2 linked regions of the Methylomagnum ishizawai genome follow. The protein of the gene in region 1 binds, or shares a complex with, the protein of each later gene. Links are inferred from orthologs where the notes say so. Each region holds a gene or a part of one and is shown on either strand. Other genes may lie near its edges. The genes, in order: recB and recC.

The links.
Region 2: the proteins of recB (region 1) and recC are in contact, whole or in part, in a cryo-EM structure (PDB 5MBV), measured with the Escherichia coli proteins. The link is inferred for Methylomagnum ishizawai from one-to-one orthologs.

What each region holds. Positions count from the first base shown.
Region 1 is NZ_FXAM01000001.1:2,941,281-2,949,639, forward strand. The notes cover bases 1,177-5,384. They hold recB (exodeoxyribonuclease V subunit beta), read left to right. Parts: upstream 1,177-1,557; coding sequence 1,558-5,184; downstream 5,185-5,384. Other genes in these bases: B9N93_RS12980 (PilZ domain-containing protein), read right to left, coding at 1,177-1,406; B9N93_RS12990 (MbcA/ParS/Xre antitoxin family protein), read left to right, coding at 5,248-5,384. In the rest of the region: more of B9N93_RS12980, read right to left, coding at 1,122-1,176; more of B9N93_RS12990, read left to right, coding at 5,385-5,442; B9N93_RS12995 (RES family NAD+ phosphorylase), read left to right, coding at 5,486-5,803; B9N93_RS13000 (hypothetical protein), read right to left, coding at 5,815-6,039; B9N93_RS13005 (YcbK family protein), read right to left, coding at 6,092-6,682; B9N93_RS24740 (hypothetical protein), read right to left, coding at 6,679-6,978; mtnC (acireductone synthase), read right to left, coding at 6,979-7,659; B9N93_RS13015 (1,2-dihydroxy-3-keto-5-methylthiopentene dioxygenase), read right to left, coding at 7,656-8,216; B9N93_RS13020 (methylthioribulose 1-phosphate dehydratase), read right to left, coding at 8,213-8,359. UniProt on the Escherichia coli protein: A helicase/nuclease that prepares dsDNA breaks (DSB) for recombinational DNA repair. Binds to DSBs and unwinds DNA via a rapid (>1 kb/second) and highly processive (>30 kb) ATP-dependent bidirectional helicase.
Region 2 is NZ_FXAM01000001.1:1,993,159-2,001,164, reverse strand. The notes cover bases 1,484-5,338. They hold recC (exodeoxyribonuclease V subunit gamma), read left to right. Parts: upstream 1,484-1,844; coding sequence 1,845-5,138; downstream 5,139-5,338. Other genes in these bases: egtD (L-histidine N(alpha)-methyltransferase), read right to left, coding at 5,195-5,338. Outside these bases: B9N93_RS08945 (Mu transposase C-terminal domain-containing protein), read right to left, coding at 1-124; B9N93_RS08940 (TnsA endonuclease N-terminal domain-containing protein), read right to left, coding at 117-809; more of egtD, read right to left, coding at 5,339-6,175; ergothioneine biosynthesis protein EgtB, read right to left, coding at 6,172-7,464; B9N93_RS24585 (hypothetical protein), read left to right, coding at 7,512-7,718. UniProt on the Escherichia coli protein: A helicase/nuclease that prepares dsDNA breaks (DSB) for recombinational DNA repair. Binds to DSBs and unwinds DNA via a rapid (>1 kb/second) and highly processive (>30 kb) ATP-dependent bidirectional helicase.

The sequences.
Region 1 (8,359 bases):
CTGGTTTGGACGGTCGATCTCCACGCCGCGCAGCAGATAGGGATAGATTTTGTGCCGGGGATGCGGCTGGCTGGTGTTCGGCCCCGGCGCCATTCCCGCCAGCCCCAACTTCCGCATCAGCCGCTGGACCCGCTTGCGGTTGACCCGGTGCCCCAGGTCGCGCAGGTGGCGCACCATCCGGCGGCTGCCGTAGAACGGATGCCGGGTGTATTCCGCGTCGATCAGCGCCAGGAGTTCCAGGTCCCGGGCGCTGGGCTCACGCTCGCGGCGGGGCGCGTACAGCGCCGAGCGGGACACCCCCGCCAAGGCGCACTGACGGCTCGGCGCTAATGGCCCTCCCCGGTCGATCCAGCCCTGGCGTTCCCTCAGTGGCCGATCCCGGACTTTTTTTTCAACCAGTCCAATTCCATCTTCAGCCGCCCGATCTCCGAGTACAGCCGCTCGGCGCTCGCCGACTCGTCCACCACCTTCGGACCCCGCTTGGCCTCGAACAGGCTTCCCGCCTGCTCCTGGAGTTCCTTCTTCCACAGCCCCACCTGGGTCGGATGCACCCCGAACTCCTGGGCGATCTGGTTGACCGTGCTCACCCCCCGAATCGCCTCCAAGGCCACCTTCGCCTTGAATTCCCCACTGAACACCTTGCGTTTCTTCTCGCTCACTTTTGACTCCGGTTTCTCCACCGTCACCATCTTAAATGACTGTCCGGAAAACGGGGTCCACTATAAAGTCCCTCTTCCGCCACGGACTCGACTTCCTTCGCAACACCGTCTTGAACCTCGCCGAAAAATTCGCCAACTTCATCTGGGCTTTGAAGATTTTGTCCTGTACTTAGGCCTTTTTGTTTTTCCGAAAAAAATTCCGAAAATCATTCCTTCCCGGCGGGTTTCGCCCTCCCCGGCTTGCGGTTGTAGACCCGTTCCGTAATCTTTGGATCGGTGTGCCCTGCCCCGGCCCGGCGCTCGGCTTCCTCGGTGTCGGCAAGTGTTCAACAGGGCTGCGGAATGGACGCGACCGGGATCGCATCGGCTCCGCCAGGACGAAAGGGGAAGCGGTTCGAGCCGATATTTATGGGATGGCAGGCTCGCCCTGGGATTTAGACCTGGAAACCGCGCCTTGCCCGCCTACACCGGCTTCCGGGTCGAAGGGTCGAAATGGAAACCGGCATAATACCGGCCTTTGTCGAGGGGAGTGAGCCGGGTCAAGGTGGCCCAGACTTCAAGGTCCAGGCTGGGTAGCTTCATCCGTACCACGCTACCGGCCTCCAACAGGGGGTCGCCGTTGAAATAACCCCCACAGCCATCCAGAGACAAATCCCGCACGCATAATTGCGGCGAGCCTCCTTGCCGGAGGACCAAGGCGGTGGACCTGAAAGGCCGACGATAATGTTGTCTACGATTTGCATACATGACACCCTCCTTTTATAGCGATTTTATAATGATTATTGAACGTCAGCGAGCCATGCATCCCTGGAATGACTATAACCGCGCCCGATAAGGGTTTTGGCAAGACTTTCATGACCCAAAGCTTATTTTAACGCATCCCTAATCGGACCCATATATGGCCATCTCGCCCAACTCTGAATTCAACGTCTATCAAGCCGAACTCTCCGGGCTCACCCTGGTCGAGGCCAGCGCCGGCACCGGCAAAACCTGGACCATTTCCGGGCTTTACACCCGCTTGATCCTGGAACCCGGCTTGAGCGTGGATCAAATCCTGGTCGTGACCTATACCAAAGCCGCCACCGCCGAGCTACAGGACCGCATCCGCAAGCGTCTCAGGGACGTACTAGCGGCGTTGGAAACCGGCGATGCCAATGGCGACGAATTCTGCCGCGCCATGCTCGAATTCCACCTCCCCAACAAAGCGTTGGCGATCCGGCGCTTGACCCGCGCCATCGGCGGTTTCGACCAGGCGGCGGTGTTCACCATCCATGGCTTCTGCCAGCGGCTCCTGAGCGAGAGCGCCTTCGAGTCGGGCAGCGATTTCGATTGCGAAATCCTGCCCGACGAAACCGAGTTGCTGCGCGAAATCGTCGATGATTTTTGGCGGTGCGAAGTCTATCCCGCCGCGGAAGCCTGGGCCGGGTTCCTGCTCGAACAAAAGCAATCGCCCGATCTTTGGCTGGGGGAAATCGCCGGGCATGTCGGCAAGCCCTTTTTGAAAGTGCTGGGCGCGGAGGACCGGGCCGACACGGCGGCGCTGGAAGCCGCCTTCCACGCCGCCATGCGGCGGACCGCCCTGGCTTGGCATCGAGACCGGGCGGGCATTGCGGCATTGCTGCTGAATCATCGCGGCTTCAATGGCAAGAAGATCACCGCCGCCAAGCTCAAACTGTGGCTGGCCGAGGCCGACGCCTATCTCGCGCCCTGGCCGCTGGACGGTACGGCGGGCCTGCCTAGCCTCGCCCTGCCCGAAGGCATCACCAAGCTGGGCGCGGCCACCCTGGCGACCTGCATGAACAAGGGCCACGAGCCGCCGCAGCATCCGTTCTGCGAAGCTTGCCAAGCCCTCATGAGCGCCGCCGAGTGTTTGCGCACCGCCTATGCCGCCCGGCTCTTGGCCTTGAAACCGCGCTTGCTGGACTTCTGCGACAAGGAATTAGTACGGCGCAAGACCCTGGCCCGCGTGTTCTCCTACAACGATTTGCTGAACCGGCTGGCGACGGCGCTGGACGCCGGACAGGGCGAACGGCTGGCCGCGACCATCCGCCGCCGCTACCAAGCCGCCCTGATCGACGAATTCCAGGACACCGACCCGGTGCAATACCGCATCTTCCGCCGGGTGTACGGCGATGGCGGCCAGCCGGTATTCTTCGTGGGCGATCCCAAGCAGGCGATCTACGGTTTCCGGGGCGCGGACGTGTTCAGCTATCTGGAGGCGCGCGGGGCCGACAACATCCGGCGCGGGACGCTGATGCGCAACCAGCGTTCCGAACCCGGCTTGATCCGGGCGGTGAACGCCTTGTTCCTGGGCCGGGAGCGCCCGTTCCTGCTGGACGATATCCCCTACCCGGAAGTCGCGCCCGCCCACCGCGCCCGCGAGCCGCTGCGCATCCCGGACGATGGCGGCGAACCCTTGCGTTTCCTGATATTGCCCGCCGAGCAGGATAAAGAAGGCGATCCGGTTCCATTGGGCAAAGGCACCGCCGCCAGCCTCGCGGCGGAAGGCACGGCCCACGCCATCGCCCGGCTCTTGCGTGGCGCGGCGGCGGGCCATAACCGCCTGGGCGAGCGCCCGCTCAACGGCGGCGATATCGCCGTCCTGGTGGCGACCCACCACCAAGCCCGGCAGGTCGAGGCGGCCCTGCGCCTGTGCGGCGTGCCCAGCGTGCGCCAGGGCCAGGACAATGTGTTCGAGAGCGGCGAAGCCTTGGAATTGGAACGGGTGCTGCTCGCCATCGCGTCGCCGGGCCGCGAATCCCTGATGAAAGCCGCCCTCGCCACCGAAGTGATGGGCTATAGCGCCAACGCCATCCACCGGCTGCAACAGGACGAACCGGGCTGGGAAAAACTGTTCGAGCGCTTCCAGACTTATCATCAGCTCTGGTTACGCGAAGGTTTCATGCCCATGTTCCGGCGCTGGTTCGAGGAAACGGGCGTCACCCGGAACCTTCCCGACTACCGCGACGGCGAACGCCGCCTGACCAACCTTTTGCACCTCGCCGAACTACTGCAAGTCGAAAGCCGCCGCAAAGCCGGTATCGACACCTTGTTGACCTGGTTCGGCCATACCCTCCGCCAAACCGCGAAAGCCGGCGAAGCCGCCCAACTGCGCCTCGAAAGCGACGCCCAGCGGGTGAAGATCGTCACCGTCCACACCAGCAAGGGCTTGGAATATCCCATCGTGTTCTGTCCCTTCGTCTGGGATGGGCGCTTGATGCAGCGCCTCGCCACGGCCATCCTGTTCCACGACGGCTGCGAGCCAGTGCTGGACCTGGGTTCGCCCCAGATCGAAACCCACCGCGCCCAGGCGGTGTTGGAGGAAATGTCGGAGAAGCTCCGGCTGTTGTATGTAGCGCTGACCCGCGCTATCTACCGCTGCCATGTGGTGTGGGGCGATGTGCGGAACGGGCGCGATCCGGGCGAAGGCTTGCATACCACCGCCCTGGGCTGGCTGTTGCACGGCAATCCCGGGATCGACGTCGCCGCAGATCCCGCCGCCGCGCTGGCACAACGGCTCGCGCAAGGCGGCCATCCCCTGATCCTCAAGGATGTGCAAGCGTTCGCGGCCAAACTGGACGGCGGGGCCAGTGTGGAACCCCTGGATTGCGCGCCATTGAACTATCGCGCCGCCGACATCGACCCGGCCCCGGAACCCGCGGCCCGTGGCTTTTCACGCAAAGGGCTTTATCCCAGTTGGCGCATGAGCAGTTTCACCGGGCTCGCCACCGGCCGCCACAGCGAAGACCCCGATTACGACCTGTCCGCCGAACCCGACACCGACGACGAAGTACCGGCCAGCGATTCCATGTTCGCCTTCCCGCGCGGGGCCAAGGCCGGGACGTGTTTGCACGCCATCCTGGAGGATTGGGATTTCACCCATCCCGACGGCGACAAACTGGGCGAATGGGTGAAACGCAAGCTCAAGGCCCACGGCCTGGACGAAGCCTGGACCGCCACCGTCCGCAAGAACATCGAAGCCCTGCTGGCGACCCCGCTCAACAAGGAAGGCGTGCGCTTGGGCGCGATCCCGCCGGAACAGCGGCTGGTGGAAATGGAATTCACTTATACGATCCGGGGCGGTTCGGGGCGGCGGTTCCAACAACTGTTGGAAAACCCGGAGCACGGCTGCGACCCGCGCTTCGCCCAGGCGGCGCGGCACCTGGATTTCAAGTACATCGAAGGCTATATGAAGGGCTTCATCGATCTGGTATTCGAGGCGGGTGGGCGCTATTACCTGGCGGATTACAAATCCAACTGGCTCGGCAACGCCTATGCCAAATACGCCCCGGCCCGCTTGGGCGCGGCCATCGCCCGCGACCATTATTATCTGCAATACCTGATCTATACCGTGGCTCTGCACCGCTATCTGGGACAACGGCTGCCGGGCTACGACTACGGGCGGGATTTCGGCGGGGTGTTCTACCTGTTCCTGCGCGGCATCAAGCCGGGGCAGAAGACCGGGATTTACTGGGATAGGCCGGGGTTGGCCTTGGTGGAGGGATTGGATGGGGTGATCGGATAGCGGGATGTCCCGCCCCACCGGATTGGTTTACCCTATCCCCTGGTATTCATCGGAGGTCGCACCATGGCAAACATGGAACCCATCGGTTTTCTTGTGCGGGCATCGGGGGAATCAGACCGCCTTGGCCGGATATTGGCCCACGCCAAACGGGTCTTGGGTGCGCGGGATAAAGCATCGGAATGGCTGCACCGCCCCAACCGCGCCCTGGATGGCACGACTCCCCTGGCCTTGCTCGACACCGACAACGGCGCGGCCTAGGTCGATGACATGCTGGGGTGGTGGGGGAACACGGGGTTTTCAGTTGATCCGGGCTTGGTGGTTATGCCAAACGGCGCACGGGGCCGGGGCGTTCGATGGCGAGGATGCCCGGCGGTATGGCGGGCGCTGGAATCACAAGGAAAGTGCGGTCGTCTATACCGCCGCGACCCAATCCCTGGCGGCACTGGAAATCCTGGTCCATACGGATAGCGGTTTGCTGGCGGTAGAATATCTGGCGGTTCCATCCGCGATTATTCCCACCGAAACCAACGATCTCCTCAATCCGGCGCACCGGGATTTCGCCCAGCTGCGGATCGGCGAACCTTCCAACTTCACCTTCGACCCACGGCTCCGGCGCTGAACCCAGCGGCGTTATCCCTCAAAATCCCCTTCGCCCATTAAATCGAACACCAAAGTCACCGTCTTGCCGGTCTTGGTGTTGGTGGCGGTGAAGGTGGCCGCGCCGCCCTCCATCCCCACGCTCTCGATCTCGACCGGCGGATCGTCGTATTCCTCTTCCGGGATATCCAGTTCGTCCATCAAGGATTGATTCTCCTCGGCGCTCAGTTCCATATTGCCATCTTCGTCGATACGCATCGCTGCTACTCCTTAAAATTCAAAAAAGCCGAGGGATCAAGGCCGGTCCCGCTTACCAGGAGCGCACGTCGCCGGTATCCAGATGCACGAAATCATGGCGTGGATAATAACCGACTCCGCCCTGTTGCAGCGCCAAACCCACCCGGCGGATGGTGTGGGTATCCACGTCGGTCATGCGGATGTCCACCGCCTTGCCTTCGATATGCATGGAATGCTCGGCCACGCCGTGGCTGATCTTGCGGAGCCAGCTATTGGTTTCGGGCGAGCGGTAGGCGGAAATGATCTTGAACGTGCCGTTGCTGCCGGTGAAGACCGACACGGCGAAGAGAAGGTCCAACAAAGCCGGGTCCATGGGCCGGGACACCTCGGCGTGGTGGTCGCGCAGGAAATAGTTGAGGCGTTCCAGGAGACGGGCATCGTATTGCTGCTCGGGACAGCACAGGATGTTCATCTCCTCGTCGGTATTCACGTTATGGAACGAGAGCAGGCGTTCGCGGCTGAAGCTCTTGGCGACGGCCTCGGCGGAGGGCAACAGCATCGCGCCGACGGCGGCGGCACCCGCCCGCTTAAGGAAACCGCGGCGCGACAGGCCACGGACCGGAAAATCCTGGCGGTCCAGGACGAGTTTGGATGGGTTGCTCACGGGAAGTCCTCTTCGATGGAAAAGAAGCAAGCGGTCTTCGCATAAGCATCGAGGAATTCTCCGTAGCCCCCTGACACAAGCGGGTGCGGTTGGGCGGGGAATTCTTCGATACTTGGGCGGGAAATATTTCCCTGGTCGAAAGCCGGGCACTTTACTTGGAAAGCCACGGCAGGATCAACCTTTAATTGCGACGAACTACAAAGCACGAACCGCGCCACCCCGGAACCGGCCCGCCGTGGACCAAGGACTCCGGGAATGGACAAAAACAGCATGAAAAACAATGGATTGGCGGACAATCAGGCTATTTCCGCGATGGCGTCGAAATCCGGCACGGCGGGGTGGATTGCAGGACCGGGCCGGGCCGGGCCGCGCACCAGCCAGCGGGTGGCGAATCCCGCCGCCCGGGCCGCGTCCAGTTCGGCGACGATATCGGACAGGAACAGGATCGCGCCGGGTTCCAGGCCGATCTGGCGGGCGATTGCCCGGTAGGCATCCGGCGCCTGCTTGGGGCCGGTGCGGGTATCGAAATAACCCGAGAACAAGGGCGTCAAATCGCCATATCCGGTATGGGCGAACAGCAGTTGCTGAGCCTGGACCGAGCCGGAGGAAAACACGTACAGGGCCAGCCCCGCCGCGTGCCACTCCTTCAACTTCCGCGCCGCATCCTCGTAGACATGGCCGAAGAACGCGCCGGAACGATAGCCTTCTGCCCAGATCATCCCTTGCAGCGCCTTGAGCGGCGGGGCTTTGCGGTCTTCCGCGATCCAAGCCAAAAGCTGGGCGATAGCCCGTTCACACTCCGGCGCGAAACCGCCCAACGCACTGGTTTCGTCCAGCAAACGCACCACTTCGGGATCGTCGCCATGGGCGCGGACGAATCCTGGCAAGCGTTCGCGGGCATAGGGGAACAGCACATCCTTGACGAAGGACAGCGAGGAAGTCGTGCCTTCGATATCGGTGAGGATCGCCTTAATCATGCGTAGGCGGCCAGATATTGCTCGAACTTGGGGAAGCTTGCGGCAATGGCCGAGCCGGTGAAATTAGCGACCCAGCCCTCGGGCGTGGCGAAGAAGCGGATGCATTTGAAAGCGGGATTTTCGCCCATGTCGAACCAGTGCTGGATGTTGTCCGGCACGCTGATGAGGTCGCCCTGTTCGCATAGCACGGCGTAGACCTTGCCCTCGGCGTGCAGGTAGAACAGCCCCCGGCCCTCGACGAAGAAACGCACCTCGAAATCGTCGTGGGTGTGTTCGCTGAGGAATTTGGCGCGGAGTTCATCTTTCTGGGGATGGTCGGGCTTGAGGCTGACCACATCGACCGAATGGAATTCGTAGCGGTCGATCAGCCGGTCGATGGAATGGCGGTAGGCGGCGATCACCGTGTCTTGATCGGCCTCGTGGGAGAATTCATGCTCGGCCTGCCAGCGCTCGAACAGGACGCCGATCTCCCACAGCCGTTCAGCCATGAGGTCGGGATCGGTGATGCGTTCGGCCTGGGCCGGGTTATCGGCGGGGTGTATGGTGAGTACGCTCATAGGGTTTTGACTCCGTGCAAGCGGATTTCAAGATCGAACAGGAATTCCAAAGCCTCGACATGGCGCAGGGCGTCGGCGACCGAGTCGCCCCAGGTATAGAAACCATGCCCGGCGATGATGTAGCCATAAATATCGCCGTGCAG
Region 2 (8,006 bases), 950 kb from region 1 along the record:
CATCGCTGATACGATAGACCACACCGTCACACCCAACTAAATTGCCCTCCCGAATATCAATCTTCTGGCGCGATAGCTTGAGACCGGTCGGTGCCGATTGGGCATTCTGGTTTTTTTTACTCATTGCCGGGAATCCAAAGCATGGTGGAGTCGTTTAAAGGACCCGACATATCGCAATCGAGTTGACGGACCGCCAACAGATGCCATATATGGGCGACATTCTCCATTGGGTTCTCGCCCATGCTGCTATTAGTAAGAAGCTGGTGAAGCGGGATACGGCCAGCCTGAAGGACGATCTCGATAACCGCCCGGCTTTTCTCGTCGCCGAACCTCATTCGTTTATAACGGTCAAGATCCCTTATGTTTTGATACGTCCGGTCTCTAATTCGAGTTTCGTCATGAATATGGAAGTCCCAGCCAAGATCGCTGGCATATCTCCATGCAGCCTTCCATTTGGGAAGCCATTCCCGCCAATGAGCACGCCACTCCTTTTCCGGTTTAATCTCGACCAATTTTGGCTTGGAGTAGCAGGAACCCGGTCCGTAAACGACCAGGAAGTCAGGCGTGTACTTGTACGTCCGACCTTTCGTGGTTAAAAATGGAATTTGGCATGGTTGTGGAACCACCCGCTGGACAGCGAGGGAGAATTCCTCGCGGATCACAAAGTCCCGCTCCAGCGTGGACTCGAATTGGATCGGCGTTTTTCCACGGAACATATACACGCCGGATACGCTGCGGCGGGTAGGGCCAATTTTGCGTACCTGGGAAACCTCAACACAGTCGCATTTATTTTCGGTATTTTTAGACACGGTCGCAGCTATTTCCGGTAAATCTGTTGCAGCTATTTCCGGTAAAGCATAGCTAACTGATTGAATTTTTCCTATGTCAGTCGCATCTATTTCCGAAAGTCACAGCGGCGGCAATCCCAAGCCGGGGGAAATCTCGCTGGCGCACAATGGCGTGTTGTTCCTCGACGAACTGCCGGAATTCGACCGTAAGGTGCTGGAAGTCCTGCGCGAACCCTTGGAAACCGGGGCCATCACCATTTCACGGGCGGCGCGGCAGGTGGATTTCCCGGCCAAGTTCCAATTGGTCGCCGCCATGAATCCTTGTCCTTGCGGCTATCTGGGCGATGCTTCGGGGCGCTGCCGTTGCTCGCCCGAGCAAATCCTGCGCTACCGGGGGCGGATTTCCGGTCCCTTGCTGGACCGGGTCGATATGCATCTGGAGGTGCCCCGCGTCTCCCATGAAATGCTGCGCCACGGCACGCCCGGCGGCGAGGAAACCAGCGCCACCCTCCGCGCCAGGGTGACGAAGGCCCGCGCCCTGGCGCTGGAGCGCAGCGGGCGGCCCAATGCCTGGATGACGCCGCAGCAGGTCAAGCGGGTGTGCGCGGTCAGCGACGAGGGCCACCGGCTGTTGGAACACGCCATCGAGAAGTTGGGACTATCGCACCGGGCCTATCACCGCATTTTGAAACTGGCGCGGACCATCGCCGATCTGGCGGGGACGGAACAGATTTCGGTGGCGCATTTGAGCGAGGCGATTGGGTATCGGAAGTTGGATCGGGGGGCCAAGCCGGGGAAGGCTTGATTGCATCAAACCAACCTTGGAGAAATCAAAGCGATATGGGCCAGACCAGCCGATGCTTATCGAATTCGACCCCGCCAAAGATAAGATCAATATGGACAAACACGGCATTTCCCTCGCTTTCGCGATGGACTTCGTATCGCATTCTTGAGTGGCGATATCGAATACTTCAAGTTCAGGAAGCGCCGCAGCCCCTTCGTCTGGTACGAAGCCCACCGCCAAGGATTGCTTTAACCCACCGCACCCTTCCCCCTATGCTCCGCCTCTACCAAGCCGACAAACTCGAAATCCTCGCCCAACTCCTGGCCCAACAACACCGCCCGCCGTCCTCCCCGTTCCAGCCCGACGTCATGGTCGTGCAAAGCCTCGGCATGGGCCGCTGGATATCGCTGCGGTTGGCCGACCAACTGGGCATCTGCGCCAATGTCGATTTCATCCTGCCCGCAGCCTTCATCTGGGAACTGCGCCGCCGCTTGTTCGGCGAACTGCCGCGCCGCTCGCCCTTCGCCACCGAGGTGCTGACCTTCCGCATCATGGCTTGGCTGGACCTACCCGAGAACCTCGAACGCGCCCCGCGCCTCGCCGGGTATCTCCAGGGCGGGGGCGAGTTGCGCCGCTTCCATCTGGCGGCGCGGATCGCCGATGTGTTCGACCAATATCTGATGTACCGGGAAGACTGGATCAGCGCTTGGGAAAACAATCAACTGCTGGACCTGGACGGCGACGAGGCTTGGCAGGCGCTGCTGTGGCGCGATCTGGTGGCTGGTGAAACGGCGGCGCATCGGGCGCGGTGGATGCGGCAATTATTGGCGCGGATCAAGGCGGTGGGTTCCGGGGAAAAATTGCCCGATAGGTCGCGGCCCGCCCTGCCGGAGCGGCTCAGCGTGTTCGGGGTATCGGCCTTGCCGCCGATGTTCACCGAACTCTTGAAGGCGCTGGGAAACTATTGCGATGTGGCGCTCTACACCCTCAATCCTTGCCGCGAATACTGGGGCGAAATCCGGGATCCACGTGAAATCGGCAAGCTGGCCGGGGAGCGCCGACCCGAGGATTTATACCTAGAAGTGGGACATCCCCTGCTGGCCTCCTTGGGCAAGCAAGGCCGGGAATTCTTCGACGCCCTGGCCGACACCGCCCAGCCCGACGACCATTTCGACGAAAACCCCGAGCGGGATACCCTGCTCCACCTGCTGCAAGCCGATATCCTGGAATTGATCGACCGCAAGAACACCGAAAAAGCCGAAATCGCCGCCGCCGACCGCTCCGTACAAATCCACGTCTGCCACTCGGCCATGCGCGAAGTGGAAGTCCTGCGCGACCATCTCCTGGCTTGGTTCGACGCCGACCCCAGCCTCCAGCCCGGCGATGTGGCGGTGTTGACCCCGGATATCGAGAAATACACGCCCTATATCGAAGCCGTATTCGCCGGGAGCCGCACCGCCACCCGCATCCCATTCAGCATCGCCGACCGCGGCTTGGCCCACCGCCATCCCTTGTTGGAAAATTTCCTGAGCCTGTTGGATCTGCACGAGAGCCGGTTCAGCGCCGATGCCACCCTGGCCCATCTGGAACAGCCCGCCATCCTGCGCCGCTTCGGCCTGTCCGCCGACGATCTGCCGCAAATCCACGCTTGGGCGCGGGCGGTGGGTGCCCGCTGGGGCCGCGACGCTGCCCACAAAGCCGCCTATGAATTGCCGGAAACGCCGCGCCATACCTGGCGCGACGCCGTGCAACGCCTGATGTTGGGCTATGCGCTGCCGTGTGAAGTGGCGGGTTCGGCCCCGCCTTTATTCGAGGGCGCGATGCCGTTCGACGATATCGAGGGCGGGCGGGCTTTGATCCTGGGCGGTTTGGCGGAATTCCTGGAAACCCTGTTCGAGTGGGCCGAACGGCTGAAGGGCGAGCGTTCCCCAGCGGAATGGGCCGAAACCCTGAACCTGTTCATCGACCGGATGTTCGACCCCCGCGGCGACGACGAAGCCGTCCTCGCTCAATTGCGGAATCATATCGACACCCTGCGCGACACGGCGGAACAGGCCCGCTTCCGCGACCCGCTCGCCGCCCGCACCGTGAAAAGCTGGCTGGCGGGACGGCTCGGCAAAGCGGCGGGCACACTGGGTTTCCTCACCGGCGATGTGACTTTCTGCGCCATGGTGCCGATGCGCAGCCTACCGTTCCGGGTCATCGCGCTGCTGGGGTTGAACTACGACACCTTCCCGCGCAATTTCCATCCGCCCGGCTTCGACCTGACCTCGCGCCATCCGCGCCGGGGCGACCGTTCGCGGCGTTTGGACGACCGCTACCTGTTCCTGGAAACCCTGCTGTCGGCCCGCGAGCGGCTGTATCTCAGCTATGTGGGACGCGGCATCCGCGACAACAGCGAATTGCCGCCCTCGCCCCTGGTGTCGGAATTGGTCGATGTGGCGAAGCAAAGCGCGGTGTTGCGGCTAGCGGATGGGAACCCCGGCGATTTGGCGCAACATCTCGTCACCGTGCATCCCTTGCAGCCGTTCGACCCGGCCTATTTCAAGGGGGATGGGCGGCTGCCGGGGTTTTCCACGACTTGGCTGGACGCCGCCCGCAAGATTGGCCGGGGCGAAAAAAACCCGGTGCCGTTGTTCGAGGCCGAGCTGCCGGAACCGGAAGATGAATGGCGGACGCTCGACCCCGACAGCCTCGTGTATTTCTACAGCAACCCGGCCCGCTATCTGTTGCGGCGGCGGCTGAACCTGACCCTGGAAGAAGCCGACGCCGGTTTCGATATCCGCGAGCCGTTCGCCCTGAGCTACGACGCCCGCGACACCATCCGCCGCGATGTGCTGCACGCCCTCCGCCAAGGCCGGGCCGGGAGCAGCGCCCTGGCGGTGGCGGAAGCCCAAGGCTTGTTGCCGCACGGGCCGGTCGGTTTGGTGCTGCATGGGCGGGAGCGCAGTTTGGTCGAGACTTTCGCGCCGGAGTTGCTGGATGGCCTGGACGCGCCGCGTTTGGCCCCCTTGCCGGTGGAATTGGCGGCGGACGGGCTGGTGCTGCGCGGGTTCCTGGCCGGGGTGTCGGCATTGGGGATACTGGAATATGGCTTCGACAGCCCCAAGCCGCACCAACTGGTAAGGCTGTGGCTGCGGCATCTGCTGCTGTGCCTGGCCGCGCCGGAGGGGGTGGAAAAACGCTCGGTCCTGCGCACGCCGCAAAAAACCATCGAACTTGGGGCAGTCGCCGACGCGACCACCGAGCTGGCCCAGCTATTGCGGACCTATGCGGCGGGATTGCGCCGTCCGCTGCCGCTGTTTCCGAAAACGTCCTACACCTACGCCAAGGCGTTATTAGCCCCCTCCAAGAAACTGGCCGCCCTCGACCCGGCAGCCCTGCGGGAGCAGGCGCTGGAACAGGCCCAGGGGGTGTGGGCGGGTTCGGATTTCGTGGGGGGGGAAGGCGGCAACGCTTACTACCAAGCGGTGTATCGGACCACCGATCCTTTGGACGGGGAATTCGAGCGCTTGGCCGTGGCGGTGTTGGGACCGTTGGTACTGGCGATGGAGCAAGCCGGATAGGCCATTCCGAATTCGCGCCGGTTCCCAAGCTTTGCCCGGCATGCGCCTCCGGTCCGCTAACCCGCGTCCTGTCCCCTCAACTCGAAATACTGCACGCTGAACAAACCCGCCTCATCCCGCCAACAACCCATCGCCCGGAACCCGGCCATGACCGCCAAGGCCCGGAATTCCTCCACCGTGTACTTGTAGCAATTCTCGGTGTGGATGGATTCCCCGTCGGCGAAGCCCAAGGATTCGCCCGCCACCCTGACCCGCTGGGCGCCCCGGCTGACCAAGTGCATTTCGACCCGGCACTTGCGGGTGTGGTAGAAGGCGTAATGGTAGAACCGGCCCGGATCGAAATCGGCCTGCAAAGCGTGGTTGATACGGCGCAACAGGTTCAGGTTGAACTCGCGGGTCAGCCCCTGGGCGTCGTTATAGGCGCGGTGCAGTTGTTCCGGCTCCTTCCGCACATCGACCCCGATCAACAACCCGCCAGCCGGGGCCACCAGCCGGGCCACCTGCCCCAGGAAGGCCAGGGCTTCGCCGGGTTCGAAATTACCGATGGTCGAACCCGGAAAGAACACCACCCGCTTGTGATCGCCCGGCGGCAAGCAGGACTCCAAGAGGTCCAAGCCCTGGCCATAGTCCATACAGACGGCGTGTACCCGCAATCCGGGCCGCTCGGCGACGAGGCCGCGGGCCGCACCCAGCAGGTATTCCCCGCAAATATCCAGCGGCAAGTAGAGACGGGGCCGCAACCCGTCCAGCAAAAGCCGCACCTTGCGGCTGGCCCCGCTGCCCGGTTCGATCAACACGCAATCCCGGCCCACGGTCTCGGCGATGGCCGCGGCTTGGTCGCGCAGGATGGCGGCCTCGGCGCGGGCCGGATAATACTCTGGTGTCGCGCAGATCGCCTCGAACAGGGCGCTGCCTTCCCGGTCGTAGAAGAACTTGGACGGCAGGCGCTTGTGCGCCTGTCCCAGCCCCGACAAGACCTCGGCCCGAAAATCCGCCGCCCCCGCGGCTTTTTGGGTGAAGCGCAGCCACTGGGTCATGGCGCGTCCCCGGCCAGACGGATGCCGGTGAAGGGCCAGCGATCTCCCGGATAGAAGAAATTGCGGTAGCTGGCCCGGATATGGGCGCGGGGCGTGGCACAGGAACCGCCGCGCAACACCATTTGGTTGCACATGAACTGGCCGTTGTATTCGCCCAGGGAACCCGCCAAAGGCCGGAAGCCCGGATAAGGCGCGTAGACGCTTTGGGTCCATTCCCAGGCAGCGCCGAACATTTGCGCCGGTCCTTCCACTGGAGCCGCCACGGCCACCGCCGGGCGGTAACAGCCCGCCTCGCGGAACTGGCCGGCGATCTCCAGCCCGGCGGCGGCGGCCTCCCATTCCGCTTCGGTGGGCAGACGGCAGCCCCGCCAGCGGGCGTAGGCGTCGGCCTCGTAGAAGCTGATATGGCAGACCGGCTCCTCCAAATCCAAAGGCTCCAACCCGCCCAGGCCCATCCGCCACCACGCGCCCTCGCGCCATTCCCAATACAGCGGGGCGGTCCAACCTTCGCGCCGGACCTTGGCCCAGCCATCGGCTAGCCAGAGTCCGTGGCGGCGGTAGCCATCGTCGCGCATGAATTCCAGATACTCGCCGCCCGTGACCAAGCGCGAGGCCAGACGGTAGCCGCGCAGATAAACCGCATGGCGCGGCATCTCGTTATCGTAGGCGAAGCCCGCGCCCGCATGGCCGATATCGCGGAGTCCGCCCGCGTAATCCTGCCAGCGCCAAGCCGGAGCCTTGTCCCCGGACCGGGCCGGAGCTTCCCGGTACGCGGGCCGCAAGGGATTGAGCGCGAAGTTGTATTGGATATCGGCGAGCAATAATTCCTGATGCTGTTGCTCGTGATGGATGCCCAACAAAGTGCGGGCGGCGACCTCTTCCCGCGCCGATCCCGGCACCGCGTCGAGCAGCGCCGCCATGGCGGCATCGACCTGGGCGCGGTAGTCCATCACCTCCCCTACCGTGGGCCGGGACAGCACTCCGCGCCGCTCCCGCGGCCAGCAAGCGCCCACGGTTTGGTAATAGGAATTGAAAAGCTCGTCGTAACGGGCATGGAAAACCCGGTAAGCATGGGCATAGGGCCGCAGCACGAAGCGCTCGAAAAACCAAGCGGTATGGGCCAGATGCCATTTCGGCGGGCTGACATCGGCCATGCCCTGGACCCCGTAATCCTCCAAGGCCAGCGGCCGACACAGGGTTTCGGTGTCCAGGCGCACGGTTCGATAATGCCCGGCTAGCGCGGCAAGGGTGGCCGTGGATTCCGGGAGACGCTGCTCGGCCTGGGACATAGGCAATCCTCGCGGTTAAGGCCCGCCCGATTCTAAAGAAGGGCGCGGTGCGCGTCAGCTTGGACGATTACCTACAAGGACCGCGGACGGTTTTCCGCAAGCACCAGTCGCTGGGCTACCTCACCCCCGGCCGGGTCTACCGGACCGGCATCGGCGGCGAGGCCAGGATCGTGGATCATTTCAACGGCGGGACACCGAATCCCGCCACATCGGGGCAGCGCCGTTCCGCTGCGGGTGATCCGGCACCCTCTTAATTTCGGTTCGGCTTTGTCTTGACCAGGGGTCCACTAAAGCATCCAGCCTCTAGGAAGTTTATGAACACGCCCTAAGACTTACTTGATGGACTGGACATAATGGTAGCGGCAAGCGAAAACCCTGGTCAAAACCGTCCGAACAGGCAGCGCTTAATTTAAGCTTGATGCGCTGCCCGCTCCGAAGCTTTATACTGGTAGGCCACTGTTCCTCCACCATGCCACAGTGCTTGTCGATTAAAGCGACGATGCTAACAAACAGGTTGCCGAACCTGACAATTTCGCCTTTGA